DNA from 3 places in the Chengkuizengella sp. SCS-71B genome. Region 2 is predicted to be linked to each of the others. Evidence: a T-box and tRNA genes for the amino acid it is inferred to sense, from the RefSeq annotation. Region 2 holds a T-box; the other regions hold tRNA genes.
What was found. A T-box is a leader RNA that pairs with one kind of tRNA and senses whether it is charged. The one in region 2 lies ahead of VQL36_RS15770 (valine--tRNA ligase), so its partner is inferred to be a tRNA-Val.

Region 1 (2,244 bases), 220 kb from region 2:
GTGCATGACGGAGTCAAAGTCCGTTGCCTTACCGCTTGGCTAATCCCCAATGGGGCGATCGAAGGGAATCGAACCCTCGAATGCCGGAGCCACAATCCGGTGCGTTAACCACTTCGCCACGACCGCCGCAATAACTTAAGTTTTTCTTAAAATCTTTCTGGCAGGGGCAGCAGGAATTGAACCCACACTAACGGTTTTGGAGACCGCTGTTCTACCTTTAAACTATGCCCCTATATATGGTGGAGGATGATGGATTCGAACCACCGAACCCGATGGGAACAGATTTACAGTCTGCTGCGTTTGGCCACTTCGCTAATCCTCCAAAATGGTGCCGTCGAGAGGACTTGAACCCCCAACCTACTGATTACAAGTCAGTTGCTCTACCAGTTGAGCTACAACGGCGTTTATTTCTCTTAGAAAATGGTGGCTCGAGACAGAATCGAACTGCCGACACGAGGATTTTCAGTCCTCTGCTCTACCGACTGAGCTATCGAGCCTTACTTTGCCTACTTAATAATGATTGTAATGGCGGAGCTGACGGGATACTCTTCACTTCGTTACGAGATTGCGATGTAACCCTTTCGAAGTTTATGCTCCAACGAACCCATTGGGTTCATCATCCCTTGTTATGTTTTAAATGGCGGAGCTGACGGGATTCGAACCCGCGATCTCCTGCGTGACAGGCAGGCATGTTAGGCCTCTACACCACAGCTCCACATTATTATTTGGTTGCGGGGGCAGGATTTGAACCTACGACCTTCGGGTTATGAGCCCGACGAGCTACCAGACTGCTCCACCCCGCGATAATATTATGGTGGACGCTGACGGGATCGAACCGCCGACCCTCTGCTTGTAAGGCAGATGCTCTCCCAGCTGAGCTAAGCGTCCATATGTACTTGTTTAGCATTTGGGATTTCATTATCCCTTGATGCTTTACTTTAGGTGGTGACCCGTACGGGATACTCTTCATTTCATTACGAGACTGCGATGCAATCACATATAAAGATTATGCTCCGACGAACCCTAGGATTCATTATCCCTTGATGCTTTACTTTAGGTGGTGACCCGTACGGGATTCGAACCCGTGTTACCGCCGTGAAAGGGCGGTGTCTTAACCGCTTGACCAACGGGCCTAATATATATGTTAACCTGAGTGGCGGAGAGAGAGGGATTCGAACCCTCGAGACGCTTGTGACGCCTACACGATTTCCAATCGTGCTCCTTCGGCCAGCTCGGACACCTCTCCATGGCTCCCCGAACAGGACTCGAACCTGTGACAACTCGGTTAACAGCCGAGTGCTCTACCAACTGAGCTATCAGGGAATGTTTAGAGAAACTCGCTTCAGGGTGTTCCCTGAAAACTAGATGCGAAACAAAGAGTAAATAAAACGTCACAAATGCGAGTTTATCAAATGATTAGTCAAATGTCAATACATATTTGCGAGTAATTATTGGAACTTCAACCTAGTACCAATATTACTATTTAAGTTTACTTGGATAAGCCCTCGACCGATTAGTATTCGTCAGCTCCATGCATTGCTGCACTTCCACCCCGAACCTATCAACCTCGTCGTCTTCAAGGGGTCTTACTAAATTGGGAAATCTCATCTTGAGGGGGGCTTCACGCTTAGATGCTTTCAGCGCTTATCCCTTCCGTACTTGGCTACCCAGCTATGCTTCTGGCGAAACAACTGGTACACCAGCGGTACGTCCATCCCGGTCCTCTCGTACTAAGGACAGCTCCTCTCAAATTTCCTACGCCCACGACAGATAGGGACCGAACTGTCTCACGACGTTCTGAACCCAGCTCGCGTACCGCTTTAATGGGCGAACAGCCCAACCCTTGGGACCTACTTCAGCCCCAGGATGCGATGAGCCGACATCGAGGTGCCAAACCTCCCCGTCGATGTGGACTCTTGGGGGAGATAAGCCTGTTATCCCCAGGGTAGCTTTTATCCGTTGAGCGATGGCCCTTCCATTCGGTACCACCGGATCACTAAGCCCGACTTTCGTCCCTGCTCGACCTGTACGTCTTGCAGTCAAGCTCCCTTATGCCTTTGCACTCTTCGAATGATTTCCAACCATTCTGAGGGAACCTTAGGGCGCCTCCGTTACGCTTTAGGAGGCGACCGCCCCAGTCAAACTACCCGCCTGACACGGTCCCCGACCCTGATTCAAGGGCCTAGGTTAGAACTCGAATACGATCAGGGTGGTATCCCAAGGGCGCCTCCACCGATGCTTGCG
Region 2 (2,244 bases):
AACAAAAGAAGAAGTAGTGAAAGAAACAAAAGAATTACCTGTGAAAGAAGAGAAAAGTGATGTGGCTGGTAAAGAAAAAAGTAAGTTACCCAATCCAATTAAACCAATTCTAGAAAAACTAGGGAAATCTGATAAAAGTAGAAAAGAGCCAGTTGCAGAAGTAGAACAACTAGCAGTTAAACCAAAAATAGAAAAGAAAGAAATCATTGAAGAAGTAAAAGAAGAAAAAAAGGAAAAACCTGCTGCCCATAAAAAAGTTGAAATGAAAATTGAAATGAAAAAAGAAATCAAGAAGGAAGTAAAAGAGGAAACTAAAGAAGAAATTGATAAGAAACAAGTCAAATCTGAAGCTAAAAAATCAAAAAAAGAAAATGTAGAGAATATATCAGATGTTGAGGAAACAGAGTTAGATGATAATTCAAATGTAGAAGCCCTTGAAGAAAATGAGAATGAGCAAAAAGAAAGTAAATCCTCTAAGTTCAAAATTGCATTTTTAAGTAAGAAATCATCAAACGAAGAGTCAACAGAAAATAAATTTTCTAATAAATTAAAATCTTTATTACATAAAAAAGATCATGACGAAGATGCGAATGAGAATAGAAATACGGATGATTTAGCTGATTTTGAAAATAATGAAAATACAGAAGCAACAGAGGTTAGAAACGAAGGATTAGAATGGAAGAAATTGTTTTTAACAGATGAAGAAGAATCACATAAATTTAAAAAGGTAAGAATGTGTATTGTGCAGAAGGAAGAAACCTTAGAATCGATAGCAAATAAATATGAATTAAATCCAAGAGAAATACTGTTATACAACCGGTTTAGTGACCAAGAAGATGTATTCGCAGGTCAGGTTATTTATATTCCTCAGAAATAAAAAATTAAGAACATGAGTGAAAAAAATCGCCCTATTGATGATCTTTAAGAGATCATAAAGGGCGATTTTTTGTGGGTATCTTTTTGATCAAGCTTGAAGTTGTTTAAATTCATTAACAACAGCTTATTTTTTAGGGTGTATTTTATGTTTATGAATGCAGTATAGTTGGTTATGATGATAATATAACAAAAAATGTAGAAAATATTGACTGCGTGAAAGAACACAGGTATGATATGAGTTATAAAATTAAAAACGAAGAAAGGGAGTAGTAAGTAGCTAAACCTTCAGAGAACGGAACCCTTGGCTGTGAGGTTTCGTAGGATGTAACTGCTGAAGTCGCCCTGGAGTTGCAAATAAATTGTTTCTCAAAGTTTTTTTGATGAACAATCATGCCGGCTACAGCCGTTATCTGTTTGAGTGTCGTTCATTTTATGATGAATCGAAATTAAGGTGGTACCACGGAAGCAAAACCTTTCGTCCTTTGAGGATGAGGGTTTTTTTATATTTACATTTGGTTTATAAAATATAGGAGGGAAATAGCATGGCAGAATTAAAATCAGGTATTGAAATGCCTACAACTTATAATCCGAAAGACGCAGAACAGAAATGGTATGATTATTGGTTGAAAAATAAATATTTTGAAGCGGGAAAACGAAAAGATGCAGAAACCTATACTATCGTGATTCCACCCCCTAATGTAACGGGAATGTTGCATATCGGTCATGCTTTGACCTTTACTTTACAAGATATATTAATTCGAATGAAAAGAATGCAGGGTTATGATACTTTATGGCTTCCAGGTACTGACCATGCAGGTATTGCAACCCAAGCTAAGGTAGAGCAAAAACTCCGAGAAGAAGGTACTTCAGGCCATGTGTTAGGTCGTGAGAAATTTATAGAAAAAACCTGGGAATGGAAAGAGAAATATGCAGGTACTATTCGTGATCAATGGAGTAAGATAGGTTTGTCATTAGATTATTCTCGAGAAAGATTTACTTTAGATGAAGGTCTTTCTGAAGCTGTACGCGAAGTGTTTGTGAAACTATATGAAAAAGGTTATATTTATCGAGGAAAATATATTATTAACTGGGATCCAACTGCAGCAACAGCACTTTCAGATATAGAAGTTGAATACAAGGAAGTACAAGGGAAATTATATCACTTACAATATCCACTTGCTGATGGAAGTGGAACGATTACAGTTGCTACAACACGCCCTGAAACGATGTTAGGGGATACCGCTGTTGCCGTTTATCCTAGTGATGAAAGGTATGCAGATATGATTGGTAAAAAAATACGATTACCGATTATAGATAGAGAAATTCCTGTCATAGCCGACCAGTATGTTGATAAAGAGTTTGGTAGTG
Region 3 (2,244 bases), 800 kb from region 2:
TTTTCTACGAACTCGATGATTTTGCTCTGCAATATTAACAAGGTGAAAATAAATTGCAAATGCCCTTATAACATTATGACGCTTATCCTTTTCTAATGTCTCAATCTTAGTTTTAAAAGTTTCCAGTAACTCTTGTATGAAATTAGCACGTAAAGATTTACTCATTTCTCTGATTTCTTCTACGACATCAAGTAATTCTTTACCTCCCTGATGAACCAAAACCTCACCTAGAATATTGCCTAAAAAACGAACATCTCTACGTAACGGATCTGTTTTATTCGTATCTACAGTAGTTTCAACCAACTCTCACACCTCATCCTCATTAAAATGATATAAATATATGATACTAAAAAAAGGATCAAAAATCTCTAATTTAACAAAAATAATGAATTTCCATTAATTGAAATTAATAATTATGTACTATAGATTCATTTATACCTGTATAAATATACAATTATGGGAAGGTTCAGATTTTAATTCAACAAATCATCTATATTCACTAGTGATATACTGTGTTAGGGGAGTATACAAATTGCACTACTATAATTCAATTTATATTAATTCAGATCTGAAAATCTAAATTAATATGATATTAAAAAAAAAGACCCTATAGGTCATTATAATAAGATGGAGCGGGTGATGGGAATCGAACCCACGCGACCAGCTTGGAAGGCTGGAGTTCTACCATTGAACTACACCCGCATATTAAATTTAAAGTGGTCGGGACGACACGATTTGAACATGCGACCCCTTGGTCCCAAACCAAGTGCTCTACCAAGCTGAGCTACGTCCCGATGTAATATAGTTGAAATGGCACGCCCTGAGAGATACAGTTCCTGACCGCGATGTTTCTGCTTTCGAAGCTTATGCTCCGACGAACTCTAACGTTCAAATTATCTCTAGCGTTTAGTATTTCAATGATGTTTCAAAATGGCACGCCCTGAGAGATTCGAACTCCCGACCTTTTGATTCGTAGTCAAACGCTCTATCCAGCTGAGCTAAGGGCGTATGGAGCGGACGACGAGATTCGAACTCGCGACCCTCGCCTTGGCAAGGCGATGCTCTACCACTGAGCCACGTCCGCAAATGGTGCGCGTGAAGGGAGTCGAACCCCCACGTCGTAAGACGCTAGATCCTAAGTCTAGTGCGTCTGCCAATTCCGCCACACGCGCATAAATAAAATGGTGAGCCATGAAGGATTCGAACCTTCGACACCCTGATTAAAAGTCAGGTGCTCTACCGACTGAGCTAATGGCTCTCATAATGGCTGGGGATACAGGATTCGAACCTGTGCATGACGGAGTCAAAGTCCGTTGCCTTACCGCTTGGCTAATCCCCATCAATTTGGGTTGTAACAGTGCCGTCGAGAGGACTTGAACCCCCAACCTACTGATTACAAGTCAGTTGCTCTACCAGTTGAGCTACAACGGCAAGCTATTGATGGTGGACGCTGACGGGATCGAACCGCCGACCCTCTGCTTGTAAGGCAGATGCTCTCCCAGCTGAGCTAAGCGTCCATATTGTTGATAGAGTATAAGGAATAAGCCAAGGATCCCTGCAAAGATATTGTTGTCCGAACGGAAGCTCCGACGAACCCTGGGATTCATTATCCCTTGATGCTTTTACTTTAGATGGTGACCCGTACGGGATACTCTTCATTTCATTACGAGACTACGATGCAATCACATATGAAGATTATGCTCCGACGAACCCTGGGATTCATTATCCCTTGATGATTTTCTTTAGATGGTGACCCGTACGGGATTCGAACCCGTGTTACCGCCGTGAAAGGGCGGTGTCTTAACCGCTTGACCAACGGGCCACATTAATATGATAAGCTCCCAACCGGATTCGAACCGGTGACCTCTTCCTTACCATGGAAGCACTCTACCTACTGAGCTATGGGAGCATATGGCTCCCCGAACAGGACTCGAACCTGTGACAACTCGGTTAACAGCCGAGTGCTCTACCAACTGAGCTATCAGGGACCATTACATACAGTAAATAGAGAATTAAAGCTTGGCAACGTCCTACTCTCCCAGGACCTTGCGGTCCAAGTACCATCGGCGCTGGAGGGCTTAACGGTCGTGTTCGGTATGGGAACGCGTGGTACCCCTCCGCCATCATCACCAAACATTTAAGGATATTTATTTATATTCCCTAAAAACTAGATGCGAAACAAAGATAAGCTTGGAATCTTTATTTTGAATGTATTTGGATAAGCCCTCGACCGATTAGTATTCG

Region 1: it encodes a tRNA-Val, which carries the amino acid that the T-box ahead of VQL36_RS15770 (valine--tRNA ligase) is inferred to sense. The anticodon was not compared.
Region 3: it encodes a tRNA-Val, which carries the amino acid that the T-box ahead of VQL36_RS15770 (valine--tRNA ligase) is inferred to sense. The anticodon was not compared.

Annotation. Positions count from the first base shown of each region.
Region 1 is NZ_JAZHSH010000001.1:3,460,159-3,462,402, forward strand. It holds tRNA gene VQL36_RS16980 (tRNA-Gln) at 1-49, opposite strand, end outside; tRNA gene VQL36_RS16985 (tRNA-His) at 51-126, opposite strand; tRNA gene VQL36_RS16990 (tRNA-Trp) at 159-232, opposite strand; tRNA gene VQL36_RS16995 (tRNA-Tyr) at 238-322, opposite strand; tRNA gene VQL36_RS17000 (tRNA-Thr) at 327-402, opposite strand; tRNA gene VQL36_RS17005 (tRNA-Phe) at 422-497, opposite strand; tRNA gene VQL36_RS17010 (tRNA-Asp) at 639-715, opposite strand; tRNA gene VQL36_RS17015 (tRNA-Met) at 727-803, opposite strand; tRNA gene VQL36_RS17020 (tRNA-Val) at 813-888, opposite strand; tRNA gene VQL36_RS17025 (tRNA-Glu) at 1,059-1,133, opposite strand; tRNA gene VQL36_RS17030 (tRNA-Ser) at 1,155-1,246, opposite strand; tRNA gene VQL36_RS17035 (tRNA-Asn) at 1,248-1,323, opposite strand; rRNA gene VQL36_RS17040 (23S ribosomal RNA) at 1,494-2,244, opposite strand, start outside.
Region 2 is NZ_JAZHSH010000001.1:3,242,049-3,244,292, reverse strand. It holds gene VQL36_RS15775 (LysM peptidoglycan-binding domain-containing protein) at 1-877, shown strand, start outside; T-box leader at 1,124-1,362, shown strand; gene VQL36_RS15770 (valine--tRNA ligase) at 1,419-2,244, shown strand, end outside.
Region 3 is NZ_JAZHSH010000001.1:4,038,915-4,041,158, forward strand. It holds gene ppc (phosphoenolpyruvate carboxylase) at 1-303, opposite strand, end outside; tRNA gene VQL36_RS19650 (tRNA-Gly) at 629-702, opposite strand; tRNA gene VQL36_RS19655 (tRNA-Pro) at 718-794, opposite strand; tRNA gene VQL36_RS19660 (tRNA-Arg) at 932-1,008, opposite strand; tRNA gene VQL36_RS19665 (tRNA-Gly) at 1,010-1,084, opposite strand; tRNA gene VQL36_RS19670 (tRNA-Leu) at 1,088-1,172, opposite strand; tRNA gene VQL36_RS19675 (tRNA-Lys) at 1,183-1,258, opposite strand; tRNA gene VQL36_RS19680 (tRNA-Gln) at 1,265-1,339, opposite strand; tRNA gene VQL36_RS19685 (tRNA-Thr) at 1,359-1,431, opposite strand; tRNA gene VQL36_RS19690 (tRNA-Val) at 1,442-1,517, opposite strand; tRNA gene VQL36_RS19695 (tRNA-Glu) at 1,748-1,822, opposite strand; tRNA gene VQL36_RS19700 (tRNA-Thr) at 1,837-1,909, opposite strand; tRNA gene VQL36_RS19705 (tRNA-Asn) at 1,913-1,988, opposite strand; rRNA gene rrf (5S ribosomal RNA) at 2,018-2,134, opposite strand; rRNA gene VQL36_RS19715 (23S ribosomal RNA) at 2,215-2,244, opposite strand, start outside.